3 regions of the Paenibacillus sp. FSL W8-0186 genome follow, and region 1 is predicted to be linked to each of the others. Evidence: predicted binding sites of a transcription regulator. Region 1 holds the regulator's gene; each other region holds the start of a gene.
The links. The regulator Rex, encoded in region 1, represses fermentation and respiration genes when NADH is low (regulators of the CRP and FNR family bind a similar motif). The targets are predictions, from matches to a motif close to TTGTGAAATATTTCACAA.
Positions count from the first base shown of each region.

Region 2: MKX50_RS13345 (L-lactate dehydrogenase) is a predicted target of Rex. The motif match lies at 1,707-1,724, and genes of this name have one in related genera.
Region 3: MKX50_RS23480 (cytochrome ubiquinol oxidase subunit I) is a predicted target of Rex. The motif match lies at 2,529-2,546, and genes of this name have one in related genera.

Region 1 covers NZ_CP150207.1:3,276,453-3,281,767, forward strand. Annotated here, with positions in the region: gene MKX50_RS14715 (AAA family ATPase) at 1-259, opposite strand, end outside; gene MKX50_RS14720 (hypothetical protein) at 252-785, opposite strand; gene MKX50_RS14725 (DUF5590 domain-containing protein) at 1,001-1,486, opposite strand; gene MKX50_RS14730 (amidohydrolase) at 1,518-2,816, opposite strand; gene MKX50_RS14735 (redox-sensing transcriptional repressor Rex) at 2,806-3,456, opposite strand; gene dinG (ATP-dependent DNA helicase DinG) at 3,496-5,315, opposite strand, start outside.
Region 2 covers NZ_CP150207.1:2,964,527-2,969,841, reverse strand. Annotated here, with positions in the region: gene MKX50_RS13345 (L-lactate dehydrogenase) at 621-1,547, opposite strand; gene MKX50_RS13340 (polysaccharide deacetylase family protein) at 1,822-2,808, shown strand; gene MKX50_RS13335 (YCF48-related protein) at 2,898-4,205, shown strand; gene MKX50_RS13330 (hypothetical protein) at 4,388-4,576, shown strand; gene MKX50_RS13325 (DUF2500 domain-containing protein) at 4,785-5,204, shown strand; gene MKX50_RS13320 (FAD-dependent oxidoreductase) at 5,293-5,315, opposite strand, start outside.
Region 3 covers NZ_CP150207.1:5,244,769-5,250,083, forward strand. Annotated here, with positions in the region: gene cydD (thiol reductant ABC exporter subunit CydD) at 1-33, opposite strand, end outside; gene cydB (cytochrome d ubiquinol oxidase subunit II) at 33-1,049, opposite strand; gene MKX50_RS23480 (cytochrome ubiquinol oxidase subunit I) at 1,036-2,442, opposite strand; gene MKX50_RS23485 (stalk domain-containing protein) at 2,796-5,060, shown strand; gene MKX50_RS23490 (nitrous oxide-stimulated promoter family protein) at 5,210-5,315, opposite strand, start outside.

The DNA.
Region 1 (5,315 bases):
GCGCTTCCTGCAGCTCCTGTTTGGCGCTTTCCTGGCCGCCGATTTCTTCGAAGGTCAGCTTCGCCGGTCCCGCCTTTTTCCGCTTCCGCTCTTGAGCTGCGCCAATCGCAATGCCTCCGCGCATTTTAAGCACAGTGAATACCGCGCCCACCATCAGGAGCGCGAAGATCAGCGGAACTACGTTGAGGCCCATAAAAGCCATAAAAATCAATAATACAGGAACAAATCCGGCTATGGCTTCCCACATCCATTTACGCATTTGGCCACACCCCCATTTTTTGCGGAATGCGTGGCAAAATAACATACTTGCTTGCAGTTCCATAGGTCAACGTCACATAGACGTTCTCATTATCCATATCCGCGGTCGCCTGCAGCGCGTCGTGCTGCTGCGCCAGTTGATCCAACGTATGCTGTATTTCGGTGTATTGTTTGTTTTCCATCGCCTGAGCTACGGAAAACAGCGCTTCACTCCAAATTTTATCCAAATCCGGCGTTGAATGATCCGTCACTTCCAGCTTCAGGTTGCGATTGCCGAGCAGCTTCTTCCCGTCTTTCTCAATGTGGCGGACAAGTCCACCCATATCCGTACCCACTGCAAGGTCAAGTTTCAACCCTACCTCTTTGGGGGTAATATTAAATTGAACGTGATTTACGCCCTCGTATTGCTTAACCAGCTTTTGGAACGGGGCTTCAATCGCCCATTGGCGATAGGCAAACCAACCGCCAAACAGCAATACGGCAGAGACAGCAGCGATAGCGACAGTTTGTCCGATACGTAATTTCATTCGCGGCTTCCTCCTATCCTAATTATATATATAAAATATTGCATGAATTGATATACTTCGATATATCACAAACTACAAATAAGAGTATAACATATAGTTCGCGCAATATCGAAACCAAAGTATGAATATATTTAAAATTTTTAGGGAATAGCAAAGAACCTCGCTCCACCCGAGCGAGGTTCTCCCTTTATACTTTATGGATTGCGCCATCTTGATCAACGATTCGGCAGCGTAAATTTATCAGGCAGAATCGAGCCGTCGCTAAACTTGAAAAACTGATAATAGTGATGCTCCTTCTCCTTGTAAAAGAGCTGCCAGACATATTCGCCCTCATAGATCCCCGGCATGAGCCTGACGATTCTGATTCCCGGCAGCTGGCTTTTGATGATATCCCGGATCTGCTGCTCGTTGGTTCCGCCGCTAAGAAGCTCTTCATGCGCTTCCCCGCCTTCCGGCAGCCAGACCATCAGTTCCTCACCGTTCTCGTTTTGTCCTTGAACTACCCAGCATACCTCGTCCCACACCGATTTCCACGTCTTGTCGACCGATACGATGCCTGTTTGCTGTTTAGCCGTCTGAATCGCCGCTGATTCCTCATTCCAAGTATCCTGCATGACGTATACATAAAAACGATGAAGGCCAAAGAGCACAAGCAGCAGAATGAGGATAGAAAGCAGGATCCATTTGGTTCTCTTCTTCAACCTTCTCTTCCTTTCCTAAACAAGCTTGAGGCTATCTGGATAACAGACCTTCAAAAGCCGCCTGTGCCTCATGGCGAATCCGCTCTTCATCCAGGGTGAGGCACGCGCCGTGCTTCACGATTTGCTTCCCGTCGACCCATACATGCTCTACATCTTTCGGTCCGGCGGAATATACAACATGAGAAACGTAATCGGTTCTCGGCACAAAATGAGCCTGCTCGGTGTTGAGCGCGATGAAATCCGCCTTCATTCCTGCGGCAAGTTTGCCCGTATTGTTAAGGAACACGGATTGGGCCCCGTATTCTGTCCCCATCCGCAGTGCCTCCAGCGCCGGGACTGCCGTCGGATCTCCTGATACCCCCTTGTGAATCAAAGCGGCGAGACGAATCTCTTCAAACATGTCTAAATTGTTGTTGCTCGCTGCACCGTCGGTACCAAGCGAAACGGTAACCCCCGCTTTCAGCAGTTCAGGAACCCGCGCAACGCCGCTAGCCAGCTTCAGATTGCTTCCTGGATTGTGTGAAATCGCAACTTTATGGGCAGCGAGCACTTCAATCTCTTCATCTGTCAAATGAACGCCATGCGCAAGCAGGGTCGGACGCGAGAACATGCCCAGCTTAAGCAAATGCTCCACCGGTCTTGCTCCGTAATCGGCGACGTTTTGCTCCACCTCGGCCTGCGTCTCCGACATATGTGTATGCATCGGCAAGTCAAGATCATGTGCCGCCTGCACGAACTGCTCAATGTAATCCGGCGGGCAAGTATAAGGCGCGTGTGGCGAAATCATCGCCGTAATCCGGCCGTCCGCCTTGCCGTGCCAATTGCGAGCAAAAGCAACCGCTTCATCCAGCTTCTGCTTCTGTACGTCAGGCGGGCACAGCCCGATCGCCCCGCGCATCAGTACCCCGCGGATGCCGGATTCTTCCGTCACCTGTGCGACCTTGTCCATATGATCATACATATCGAGGAAGGTTGTCGTCCCTCCCTTAATCATCTCCAGTACGGACAGCGCAGTTCCCCAGTACACGTCATTACCTGTGAACTTCGCTTCCATCGGCCACATTTTCTCCTGCAGCCATTTTTGCAGCACCATATCGTCCCCATAACCGCGCAGCAGCGACATGGCTGCATGGCCGTGCGTATTGATCAGACCAGGCAAAAACAACAGGCCTTTTCCGTCCATAACTTCCGCATTCTCGCTGCCTTCTGGACGCTCGGAGCCAATATAGGTAATCAGGTCGTCCTCAACGAGCATATAACCGTTAACGACAGGTTCTTGTTCTTCCAGCACGGCAAACGTACCGTTTGTGATTAGCAGTTTACGACTCATTCGAAGTAAGTTCCTTTCCGTCATTCAAATAATAGGCAAGACTGAGCAGGTCCGTCGTGAAATCAGCCGCATGTATTCTTACCTCCGATGGCACCTTCAAAATAGTTGGCGCGAAGTTAAGAATCGCTCCGATCCCGGCGGCAACAAGCTGATCCGCCACGCGCTGGGCCTCGAAATCAGGAACCGTAATGATACCGATCCGTATGTTCATCGCTTGTACCGTCTCCACGAGCTCGTCGATCGGTTGAACCGTAATATTGTTGATCTTGGTGCCGATTTTGGACGGTGCGGCATCGAATACCGCCACGATTTTCATATTGTCCTTCAGGTAGGCATTATAGTTAGACAGTGCTTGGCCTAGATTACCAGCTCCGACTAGAGCTACATTGATCTGCTGATCCAGATTGAGGATCTGCCGGATTTTTTCAATGAGATAAGACACGTCGTAGCCGATGCCTTTACGGCCAAAATCCCCAAAATAAGCAAGGTCCTTCCGGATTTGCGCAGGATTAAGATCAAGCTTCTGACCCAATTCCTGAGAGGATACCGTAGGCACTTCACGAAGGCTCAGCTCATTGAGGAAACGCAAATACACTGGCAATCTGCGTACAACCGCATCGGAAATTTTTTCTGATTTCATAGCTTTTCTCCCCTTATAATGGCGCGATATGAATTACGGTTATTGCTCCTTTGCCCCCTGGACTTCGTGAACATCCAGCCATTCGGAAATTCTCGGTACCATTTGCTCGGTCGGCATATGTTCCATCTTCGGCCCAGGCAGCGAATATAAGAAATATTTTCCGTAGTAAGATTCCAAGATGCGCGTATCGTACACCACCACTATCCCGCGATCCTGAGAAGAGCGCACTAGGCGTCCAAACCCCTGTTTGAAGCGGATGACGGCCTGCGGTACGGACAGCTTCATGAATGGGTTCTTCTTCTCCTTCTGAAGCCTTTCGCTCTTCGCCTCGACAAGAGGATGGTTCGGCGGCTGGAATGGCAGGCGGACAATAGCTAGGCTGGTCAGCGCCTCCCCCGGTATGTCCACGCCTTCCCAGAAGCTGCTCGTGCCGAGCAGCACGGATGCTTCCTGGCCCTGGAATCTGCGGGTCAGCTTCGTGCGGCTGCCGCTATCCATTCCTTGGCCGATGACGGTAATTCCCTCGGAGGATAATTGCTCCTTCAGCGGGTCATAAACCTGGCGAAGCATCCGGTATGACGTGAATAACACCAGCATCCGGCCGCGCGTTGCTATAGCCGTTTCGGCTAACGACTGCACCAGCATCTTCACGAAATGTTCATCCCCCACGCTGCCTTTGACGCTCGGGAAATCACGCGGAATGACGAGCAGCGCCTGGTTTCTGTAATTGAATGGCGAAGGCAGCATGGAGGTCAGCAGCCGGTCGCTGTCAGCGGCTTCCTGCAGTCCAAGCTGTTCGATCATGTACTGGAATGACTTATCCACGGACAATGTAGCCGAGGTCATAACCACGCTCTTCTTTTTGTCGAAGAAATAGTTTTTGAGCTGCTGGCTCACATCGATCGGAACCGCATAAATCTGCAAGGAGCGGCTGCGGTAATTCCCGTTGCCTTCGATCCAGTAAACGGTGTCCTCGTCATCAAGCTTCATAAACGAACGGATTGCTTCCCGCTCTGTCGCCAAGTCCTTGAGCAGACCGCTGATATCCGTCAGCAAGCTGTCCGCCCCGTAATCCTCCTGCTCGTCCCTGATGTCGTTCAGCATCCGTTCCCCTTTGCGGACGATGTCCCCCAGCAGGACATAGATATGATTCTCTAGCGCGCTGAGCGTATCCCAATCCTTAGGTTTCTTGTGCGGCAGCAAGCGGAGAACAAATTGCCCCGGGTCGCCAGGAGCCGCGTCGCTTCGTTCCGGCATTAGGGCGAACAGCATTTCGCTCAGCTTGTCCCAGCTTTCCTTCACGTCAAGCAGCGCAGGATAAATGCCATCGATTACACTGCACCAGTCCGCGGCTTTCTCGCCGGGCGTATTCTGCAGCAGCATTCTCAAATTAGGCAGCTGCCCTGTCTTACTGTCCTTGAAAAGGCGGGTTAATGTGTGTACGACCGTAAAGTATTTCATGTGAAGCCCCAAATGCTTGCCTGCCACATCTTCCAAATGATGTGCCTCGTCGATGACCAGCCGTTCGTACCCCGGCAGCAGCTGATGCCCTGCCTGAATATCCGTGAACAGCTTGGAATGGTTCGTGATCACGACATCAGCTACGCCAGCCTCGTGTTTAGCCCGGTGGTAGTAGCATTTGCGAAACCATGGGCAGGAACGCCCCAAGCAGGAATCGGAATCACTGGCCACCGTTTCCCAGAAATCGCCGCCGCGGCTGCTCAAATTCAGTTCCTCATCGTCGCCCGTTTCGGTTTGAGTTAGCCATACGATCATCTGGGCTGCTGTCATGACATCTTCTTTGGGAGAAACGAAATCTCTCCTACTTATTTTATGTTCAAATTTGCGCAGACACAAAT
Region 2 (5,315 bases), 310 kb from region 1:
GATAGTGTTAACCGTCATACGGCAACTGATAGGTTCATCAACTGTCGGCATCAAGCGATAGGTAACGTCATCAACCGATAGTTACATCAACAGTCAGACGCAGTCGTAGGCATCGTCAATCACCAACTATCTGGCGGTGTAAGCGTTAGGCAGCAACAGTCGATAGGTTACCACACCTGTCAGCATCAATAGTAACATCACCTGTTAACGTCACCTGTGAGCAACAACTATCAGCATTATTCGTAACATCATCTGTCAGCGGCAATCGTAGGCTGGAGTCAACCGTTTGGCCGCATGCGAAATAATTAATAGTATTAACTAAAGGCCTGTGGCTAGAAATGTCGATGAAGGTGATGTTCTCACTCATATTGGAAGAGGTTCTAGAAGATAGGCGAGGGAGAACCAATCGTGTTCCTGTTTCTTGGCAGAGATGACTTGCACACCTGAATGAAAACCTATTTCGGTAAGAATACCGGAACGCTCATAGGCGGTGTCCCCGTCCGTTTAGCCAACTGGGTGAACAGTGTATATGCGAGACTTGCCACAGCATTTGTTTCTGATCTAACAATGCCTTAATGCGCAAACAAACCTGAGGTCGAAAGAACCCCAGGTTTGTCGTCTTATAAATCCAATTTTTCGATTTCGGATTTTAGCTTATTCGCGGAATGCTGGAATTTCTCCAGCTCCTCTCCGCTGAGCTTCAAGTCAAGCACTTCACGCACCCCTGTACGGTCAACGATGCTTGGCACCCCAAGATATACGTCGGACACCCCGTTATAGTTGCTTAACAGGGTAGAGACATTGAGCACGGAGCCTTCGTCCTGAAGAATGGAAGTAACGATCCGATCCAGTGCGAGCGCGATAGCATAGAAGGTAGCACCTTTGGCATTGATGATTTCATAGGCCGCATTTTTGGTGCTGTTAAAAATGTTGGTGCGTTCTTCCTCGGTGAATTCCAGATCAATGCCTGCAACGTTGGCCAGGCTCCAGAGCGGAACCTCCGTGTCGCCGTGTTCGCCGATAATGTGCGCATGAATGCTGCGCGGGTTGATTTTCTTGTTCTGGCCGATCAAATAACGGAAGCGTGCGCTGTCCAGAAGCGTTCCAGAACCGATTACGCGGTTGGATGGGAAGCCGCTTTTCTTGAGGGATACGTATGACAGAATGTCCACAGGATTGGTTGCAACGAGAATGATCCCGTGGTTATTGTATTTTACGATATTCTTGATAATGCTGTCGAAAATTCCCGCATTGCGCTTAAGCAGGTCAATCCGCGTCTCGCCAGGCGCTTGGGAGGCTCCGGCCGCGATGATGATGATGTCAGCGTCTTTGCAATCGCTGTAATCGCCCGCCCACAGCTTGACGCCGCCGGTAAAAGGGAGGCCATGATTCATGTCCAGGGCTTCTCCAAGGGCTCTGTCTTTGTTGGCGTCGATAAGCACCAGCTCGGATACGCTTTCGCGAAGGAGCAATGTATAAGCCGTGGTCGCTCCTACAGCACCTGTTCCAATAATAACAACTCGGCTAGATCGCAATTGTGTTGTCAATTTTTCATCTCCTTCTAAACATATGACGAATATGTATTCACCTGATTTCATTGTACATGAATCATTTCAAATTAAAAGCATGTAGCTAAAGTTTTAATGGCTAAAATTTGAGCTTTACGCTGCGGACTTCAATATGGAATACGTCAGGCTTTTGCTATTTTTTGAGTTTTTTCACAGATTCTAAATGAGAACTTTGTAACCAGAGGGTAACCTTTCTGTAAGGACGTAACCCCTCTTTTTATATTATTCTAGTAATACACATGGAGAGAGGGAAATGGTGATAAGCATGATGATGTCGAATAACAACCAGATGGAAACTAGAAAAAAAATTCGCAAAAGGCCGCGCAAAAAATTCAGACAGCCTATTATTTTATTGGCATTAGTATTATCCTCTGTGGCTTTAATTATGTCCGCAATCGTAGGGATATCGCAAATTAATTTCAAATCTGTTAAAACGAACAGCGCTTCAGTTGTTATCCCTAAATTAGCCGGAGGCAACGAGAAAGCCCAGCTTCCAGACCAAATTCCCACGGAAGCCGAGCCTGATTCTGAATCCACGCAGCCCTCGAAGAATAACCATGAACCGCAGAACAGCAAAGATTCACCAGCCGGCACTAACGAGCCGTCCAACGCACCCAAAGCTGCCCAACCTAAAGTGGCTTACCTGACCTTTGATGACGGTCCAAGCAAGTATACTGACGATATTGTAGCCATACTGAACGAACATGGTATTCATGCTACTTTTTTTGTCATAGGAAACCAGATTAAAGGTTATGAGGGTTCCATTAAAGCCGCATCTGAACAGGGCAATTACATCGGTTTACATAGCATGACCCATAATAAAAAGATATTGTACAACAGCGGCAGCTCTGCTAATTTCCTGAAGGAATTTAAGAAGGTACAGGGCATGGTTGAGGATATAACTGGAACAGCTCCTTGGCTCATTCGCGCGCCCTACGGCAGCAAACCGCAGATTGGCAAGGAGTTCCGCAACGATATCGTGAAAGCAGGCTTTAAAATGTGGGATTGGACGATAGACTCCAAGGATTGGAAATACACGGGGAAGCCGGATAAAATCATGCAAGAAGTCAAACGCCAGGTGCATCGGGACGTAGAGGTTATTTTGATGCATGAGAAAGAGCAGACGGTCGAAACCTTGCCGCAAATCATTCAATATTTAACGGATAAGGGTTATGCTTTTGCCGTTTATAAGCCGGAGCAGCATTTCTCCGTCAATTTTGCCGGGGATTCCCGCTTGTAATTTCCTTACTGGAAGCTATTAATCTATGATTTCTATCTTATGATATAATATGAAATGCAGCTTGAACCTGGTAAGCGAGGTGCTGATAGTTGAGTTTATGGTATAAATTAACCGGAGCGCTGCTGATTTCTTGCCTGCTTCTGACAGCATGTTCCTCCCAGCAAGGCGAGACAGTAAGTCCGGTTCAGGATGAACCCGTTGAGGAAGGGCAAGTCATTACGATTGAGAATCCACAGGTACTAACGGAGCAGACAGCCGCCAATACAGAAGACGGGAAGCAGTATCAAATTCAGACGAGGCTGACTGACTTCCATCTGCTTAGCGAGAATGCGGGCATTGCCTGGGGGGCGACTCGCAGTGAGCTGCGCCTGTATCTTACGCAGAATAGCGGCAAAACCTGGACAAGCATATCACCGGCCGCTTCCGTGCAATTTCCGTATCATCCTAAATACAATCGTGATATTTTCTTTTACAACGAAACATATGGCTGGATTGTTCGCAATCCTGTCGGTTCAAGCGATGCGATTGTGCTGCGCACCCGTGACGGCGGAGCTACCTGGAAAATCGCTGCTCTTCCGGGATCGGAGCAGGTTGCTGCGATTTATTTCACGGACGATTCTCATGGCTGGATATTAGCGGCGAAATCTTACCCGGAAAAGGAAGAAAAGACGCTGTACCAAACGGAAGACGGGGGAGCGACATGGTCCAAAATCATGGGCAGCCTCTCTTCTTCGGATGCCGCTCTCGAACATCTGCTTCCGAGCTCCGGAAGCGAGCTTTCCATGGTGTTCCGTGACCGGATGCATGGCTATGTTAGTATGATCAGCTCAGGCATTCCCAAGCTGTACACGACGGATAATGGCGGTATCAGCTGGTCTGAGGTCAAGGACTTCTTCTCTACAGCTAAATACAAATCCTGTGAGAAATTTGTGGCAGGGGAGCTGCAATTCTTTTCTACAGAACCATTCCTTTCTTCAGAGCCATTTTTCTCTTCAGAACCGTTAAACGGCTGGATACCGATCGGGTGTGTGAAAGAGAAGAGCACGAAATTCAACGGCTATTTCACGGCAGACAATGGGGATACGTGGAATTTGGCTCCATTTAATTCGTTTTGGCAGGACGGATTAAACGAGTCTTTAGCCCCTGCTTTTATAAGCAGCGAGGAAGGGTGGTTGTTGCGGGACTCCAAGGTGTATCACACTCTGGATCAGGGCAAGACCTGGACGCTGCTGCCGGAAAGCAAAGTATTGACGAAGATCCTGACGGATTATCCGGAGATTGTCAAAGTGAGATTCTCGACAGCTGAAGTCGGTTGGCTGCTCGTAGCGCAAAGCAATCAGAAACGGTCATTATTGCTTCAAACCCTCGACGGCGGCGTCAGCTGGCGTGTATTATAGCTTAATCAGCAGCCATTTATTCCTGTATCAGCGGGAATAAATGGCTTTATTTTTATGGATACAAAAGAAAAATAAAAGTTCATACAATTGTGAAAATAATCACATTGTCGGAGGGGAGGTGTGTGATATATTTAACTCAGGAAGAACAATGCTTAACAGATTAAACAATAGGAGAGATTAAGATGAAAACGGATCAAGATCAAGTAACCCGCAACCTGCTGCAATTTTGTTACCATTGTGAGGATGCGCATTTGTGTACGACAGAAGAAGCCTGCAAAGCCTGCTGGGCCGAAAATGGATGGTATGAGCCGGAAGCAGAAGCGGCCGGCGCGGAAGAAACTCGTCAATTGCTGCAATTCTATTATGCATAGTATTCACTCTATAGTAAGGGCACGATCAGCATAACCTTCGGTTCAAGGCTCAGGAACCGGAGGTTTGTTGTTTTAGACCCAGGAATTTATCACGGGGCCTATGACAAGTTTCACTGCCCAAGGCATATACATAGAAGAGAAGAACAGGGACGACCAAAGAACCATTAACATTGTTCTACTACCGGCATTAATGCGAGGAGGGAGAAGGATGCAATCTTGGGTGGAAATGTTCGGCGTCATGAACACTGCGCTTCCTATTTTCTTCATTATCATCCTAGGGATCATTCTCATTTCTGTTGGCCGGGGAATACTAAGGTACGCGATCAACTCCAAGCAGCCGCTGCTCATTGTCTCAACAATTATCGTGGGCAAACGTACGGAGGTTTCTCATCGCCATAACACGGATACGGCAGTAAGCCAGATGGACAGCAAGTACTTCATCACTTTTGAGGTAGAAAGTGGAGACCGGCTGGAATTTCCGGTAAGTGGACTGGAGTATGGACAATGTGCGGAAGGGGATCAAGGGAAGCTGTCTTTTCAAGGAAATCGCTACCTGGGATTTGAACGTTTAGGCAGATCGTCCCGGAATATGGATGATGGGTATCGTGACTTGAGGAGAAATTATTGAATTGTTCCAAGCAGGCTGCCGCTATGGTGCCTTACAAATAACAGCAAGAGAGCTGTCCAGGCCGGGCAGCTCTCTTGCTGTTTGATTGTCATGAATAAGATAGCGCTTTAA
Region 3 (5,315 bases), 2.0 Mb from region 1:
GATCCCTTTAAACTTCATTAAATCGCGTCCCATTAGTACTCTAAATGCTCCTTCTCATTAATGCGTTTATGAAAGACGAAGTAACTCCAAATTTGGTAGCCAAGTACAAATGGCAGCAAGGTCAGGGCAACAATTGTCATGATCTTCAATGAATATGGACCAGACGCCGCATTGTGAATCGTCAGCGAATAAGCTTCGCTGATCGAGCTAATCATGACGCGTGGGAACAATCCGATAAATACAGAGGAGATGGACAGCGCGATCAACGTTCCCGTCATCCCAAAAGCCCAGCCGTCTCTCTGCTTGCTGATGAACCTTCCCGCTAACAGAAAGGCTCCTAAGCCAACCACCGCGATCAGCGTCAACGGCAAGGCGCGGACTTCGAACACGTCCGTTTGGAAGTACGTCATCACTCCAAAGATAACGAACAATGCCGCTAGCGGAATAAGCAGCTTATGCGCCAGCTTGCGGGCACGCTCCTGCAAGCTGCCCGTTGTCCGCAAGGTCGTGAACAGCAAACCGTGAACGAGACACAAGACCACGACGGTGATTCCGCCGATAAGAGTGTACAGATTGACCATATCGAATAATCCGGCCCTCATCTCCATATCACTGTCGATTGGCAGCCCTTTGAGCAGCCCGGAGAACACGACGCCGAGCAGAAATGGGGGCAGCAGACTTCCAAGGAAAATGGCTAGATCCCAGGTGTTCTTCCAGCGCTCGCTCTCCCCCTTGCCCCGGAATTCAAAGGCGACCCCGCGGCCGATCAAGGCCAGCAGCAATACGACAAGCGGTGTGTAGTAGCCGCTGAACAGCGTGGCATACCAGTTCGGGAAGGCCGCGAACATCGCGCCGCCCGCCGTCAGCAGCCAGACTTCGTTCGCATCCCAGAAGGGACCGATCGAGTTGATCAGCACCCTTCTTTCCATATCATTCTTAGCTAGAAACCGCGTACTCATCCCTACCCCGAAGTCAAAGCCCTCGAGGAAGAAGAAACCGATAAACAGAACTGCAACGAGGATGAACCAGAGCTCATTAAGAGATAGCATGGTATCCCTCCTTACCATATGGATCTGCCGATTGCTCATCATCATTCGCATTCTCGGCATAAGGGCCCTTTTTAATCACTTTAACGAATAAATACACCATCACTGCGGCCAATACCGCATAAATTGCCGTAAACGCGATAAGCGAGAATAGGATCTGGCCGGAGGTCACGCTCGGCGATATGCTGTCCTCTGTCCGCATGTAGCCGAAGACCGTCCATGGCTGACGCCCGATTTCCGTCATGATCCAGCCCGAAGTATTCGCGATGAGCGGCAGCGAAATCGCCCACAGCATCATGCGGTAGTACCATTTGTTCGGACGGTCCAGCTTTTTGCGCCAAGCCAGATATGTGCCGTACATTCCGAGCACAATCATCAGCGAGCCTGCAGCCACCATAATCCGGAAGCTCCAGAAGGTAGTCCGTACGGGCGGAATGTAGTCGCCGGGACCGTAAGTTTGCTCGTATTCGGCCTGCAGCTCGTTCATCCCTTTTACCTCTCCGGAGAATTCGCTGTAGGACAGGAAGCTGAGCAGATAAGGAATTTTAATCTCAAAAGAGTTCTCTCCGGTCTTCGGATCGATATGCGCATACACCGTCCATGGCGCCGGATCGCCGCTTTGGCCCCATAATCCTTCGGCTGCAGCCATTTTCATCGGCTGAGTCTTCACCAAATATTGCGCCTGCTGGTGACCGTACAATGCCGTGGCAAACGAAGTAATCAAACCGACGATAATCGCGATAGTGAACGATTTCTTAAAGAACTCCATATCCTCGCGTCTCATCAATTTATAGGCGCTGACGCCCGTAATGAGGAATGCTCCCGTCGCGAATGCGCCAAGCACCGTATGCGGGAATTCCACCCACAGCTGACCGTTGCTGATCAGCGCGAAGAAATCATTCATTTCCGCCCGGCCATTATTAATCGTAAAACCGACAGGACGCTGCATAAACGAATTGGCCGCCAAAATCCAAAAGGCTGATGCAATCGTACCGATGGATACGAGCCAAATGCTAAGCAAGTGCACTCGCTTGGACAGTCGGTCCCATCCGAAAATCCACAGCCCGATAAACGTTGATTCCATAAAAAAGGCGAATAGTGCTTCAACGGCCAGCGGGGCACCGAAGACGTCGCCCACAAAGCGCGAGTAGTCCGACCAGTTCATGCCGAACTGAAATTCCTGCAGAATCCCGGTTACGACCCCCACGGCGAAGTTGATGAGGAATAATTTGCCCCAGAACTTGGCCATGCGCTTGTAGATTTCTTTTCCTTTGGCCACATACATGGTTTCCATGATCGCGATGAGCAGCACCAGACCTATGGACAACGGCACAAAGAAGAAGTGAAAGATTGTTGTTGCTGCAAATTGGATACGCGCGAGCATTACCGGATCCATAAAATACACCCTTCTTTCATCTTTGGTTTCACTATTGTGAATTCTATCACGGATTTATGAAAACAAACGGGTAAAAAGTAATCGTTTTGTGACAAGAATCACATAATACGGCGCCCACTGTGTTGACAACGCCGAAAACCCGCATCACGACAAGGTTTTTTCGAGACATTTGCATTTGTGGAGATATTGTGAATGGGCCTCTTGAGCAAAACGGCAACCTGCATCTTTTGCCTTTGACCGTAACTTTTCATCCCTATGCAGCGTCTAAACATGAGGTACCGAAAGCTGGAAGTGGCTACGTACTCATTTATTCTAATCGTCAAATATTTAATAGAAGGAGTCATTATATCAAGATGAAATTGAAAAGCATTTCTCTAGCAGCTGCGCTCCTCGTCTTGCAGGCCGCACTGGCTGTACCTGCCGCTATGGCGCAGGCACCCGTTTATGGTTCAGTCGTCCAGGAGGAGAACCTGCCAAGCCATCAGGTACATACTTTAACGAATGCGGTAGCCGCTGGCTCTACAGATTCGAACGGCGTTCCGGCACAAAGTCCGGCAGACGCGACTGTGCCGGGCAATACCGAAGCCGACAATACTAGCGAAGGTTCAACCGGGCCGCAAGCTCCTGAAGCTCCCGCAGCGGAGCAGCCGGCAGGTGATTCAGCATCAGACCATGCTACGCCAGATTCTTCCGTACCGGGTATTCCATCCGACACTGCGGCCGACAACCCAGCTGCCCCGTCAAGCGGAGGAGGCCAGCTGATTCTTTATATGAACAGCACGCGCATGGAGCAGGACGGCCAGGAGTATACCTCTTCCCAGCCCATGACCGTGAAGGACGGCGTATCCTATGTCAGCATTCGCTCCCTGGTCGACCGGGTCGGCTATCAAATCGCCTATGACTCGAAGACGAAGGAGACGATTATCAAATACGGAGACGACGAGCTCCGCTTCAAGACCGACAGCAAGACTTACCGCGTAAACGGCAAAACGATGACGATGAAGGGCGCCAGCTACCAGGACAATAACGTGTTCATGGTGCCGCTCACCTCCATCACCCAGGCCCTCAACATTTCTTATAAAGTAGAGGGCAAAAAAGTCATCATGCAGTTGTCCACCAAACCCGTTGCTTCCTTTACCGTGCTGAACGACAAAATTATAGCCGGTGAAACGACGGTGCTCTATCAAACGAAGTCCTCCTCCCCTAAAGGCGTGCCCATCGTCGAGGAGAGATGGGAAGGACGGCAGGACATCTTTGCATCGGCAGGCACTTACACGGTTTCCTATTCCGTCCAGGATGCCAATGGAGAGTGGAGCGATCCTTATGTCCGGACGATCGTCGTCGCCAATCCGAACGTTCCTCCGGTAGCCCAGTTCAAGACGGATAAGGAACAATACAAGATGGGCGAGCCGATTACGATTATTGACCTGAGCTATGACGAAGACGGCGAGATCGTCGACCGGCAATGGATGAACAACTATCCGGCTTTCTTTACACCGGGGCCGGTCACTATTCAATTGATCGTTACGGACAATGACGGGGCATCCTCAAAAATTGAGCATACGATCAATATTACGACGGAGACGCTGTATACGAAGGATGAGTTCTCCAAGCTCTTCACCCCGATCGGCAGCAACTTTACAATCAACGGCGGAGAAGCCCTTGGCTACGAACGGCTCACCTACACTTATTCGACGGAGCCCTACACCCTGTTCAAGGATAATGGCCCTGAGCCTGTGTACTCCGAAGGCGTGCTGTACCGGGATACGATTAGCGGCCTGACACGGTTCATGACGCACCATGTCAACAAAACCGAAGAGAAGGGCAAAGTCTACATTATCGCCAAAAATATCAACGAGGTACCGGTCAATCTGGAAATCATCACCTCAGGCATGGCCGGCCCGGATATTTATGCCGAAATTACCGGGACGAAATCCGTCGCCCGTTATTTTGAGAACTACAAGAATGACAGCAAGAAGCAAACGATCACGCTGGCTCCCGGCGAGAGCAAAATCATCTTCGATGACATGATTAAGCTAGCGCTGAAGCCGCAGGAGACGATCTCTTTCCTGGGCGATCTTTATAGTGACTCGCCAATTGAATACACCAGTGTCTTCGTCAAAGACGGTCAAGACCCACTCGCAGTTGTAGACACGCTGCCAGTGCTCGACCCGATTCAATCGGTCATGCGCGGCACATTTACGGATTCCACGCGGATATTCGAGCATTACGAAACGATCGGCGGCGGCAAGAACTACCGCCTGTCCCTGACGGATAATTCCGCCGATCCTTTCCAGATCGGGACGGACACGGTACTGGGCGTATCCAGCGTCAATGCGGGCAACTACGGCGTTATCTATAAAATCAAGCTTCGCGTAGCTCCTCGCACGCTAATCACGTTTAACCCGCGCGGAGGATTGTACATGGGAGCTGCCCTGATCAACGGCAACCTGGTCAGCTTCTCCCATACAGGCAAAGACAATGTTTCCAGCCAGACCAGCGTGCTGCACCGTACCGGAGATTCTGAAGAAATCGTAGAAATTTGGACGACGCCGTCCGCAGGAAGCAACTTGCCATTTTCCATTCTGTTCATGCCTCTTCCTGAAATTAAGCACTAATAAACTTATTTCTATAAATATCAACAGCCACCCCTCGCAGCATTGCTGCATATTGGGGTGGCTGTTCCTTTTGCGAGCCAGTGCATCGCGTCATGCCAGGAAGCCGTGTACAGTTCGGGTCACGCGGTGCAGCGATACATGACGGCGGTCTAGATGCTGCGGCTGGTTCTGCCGTCGAGGACATGGCGGAAAGCGAGCCAGGGATGCCTCAACAGCATTCGAGCCCCGGCATAGCGCATCACCCGCCTGATCTCC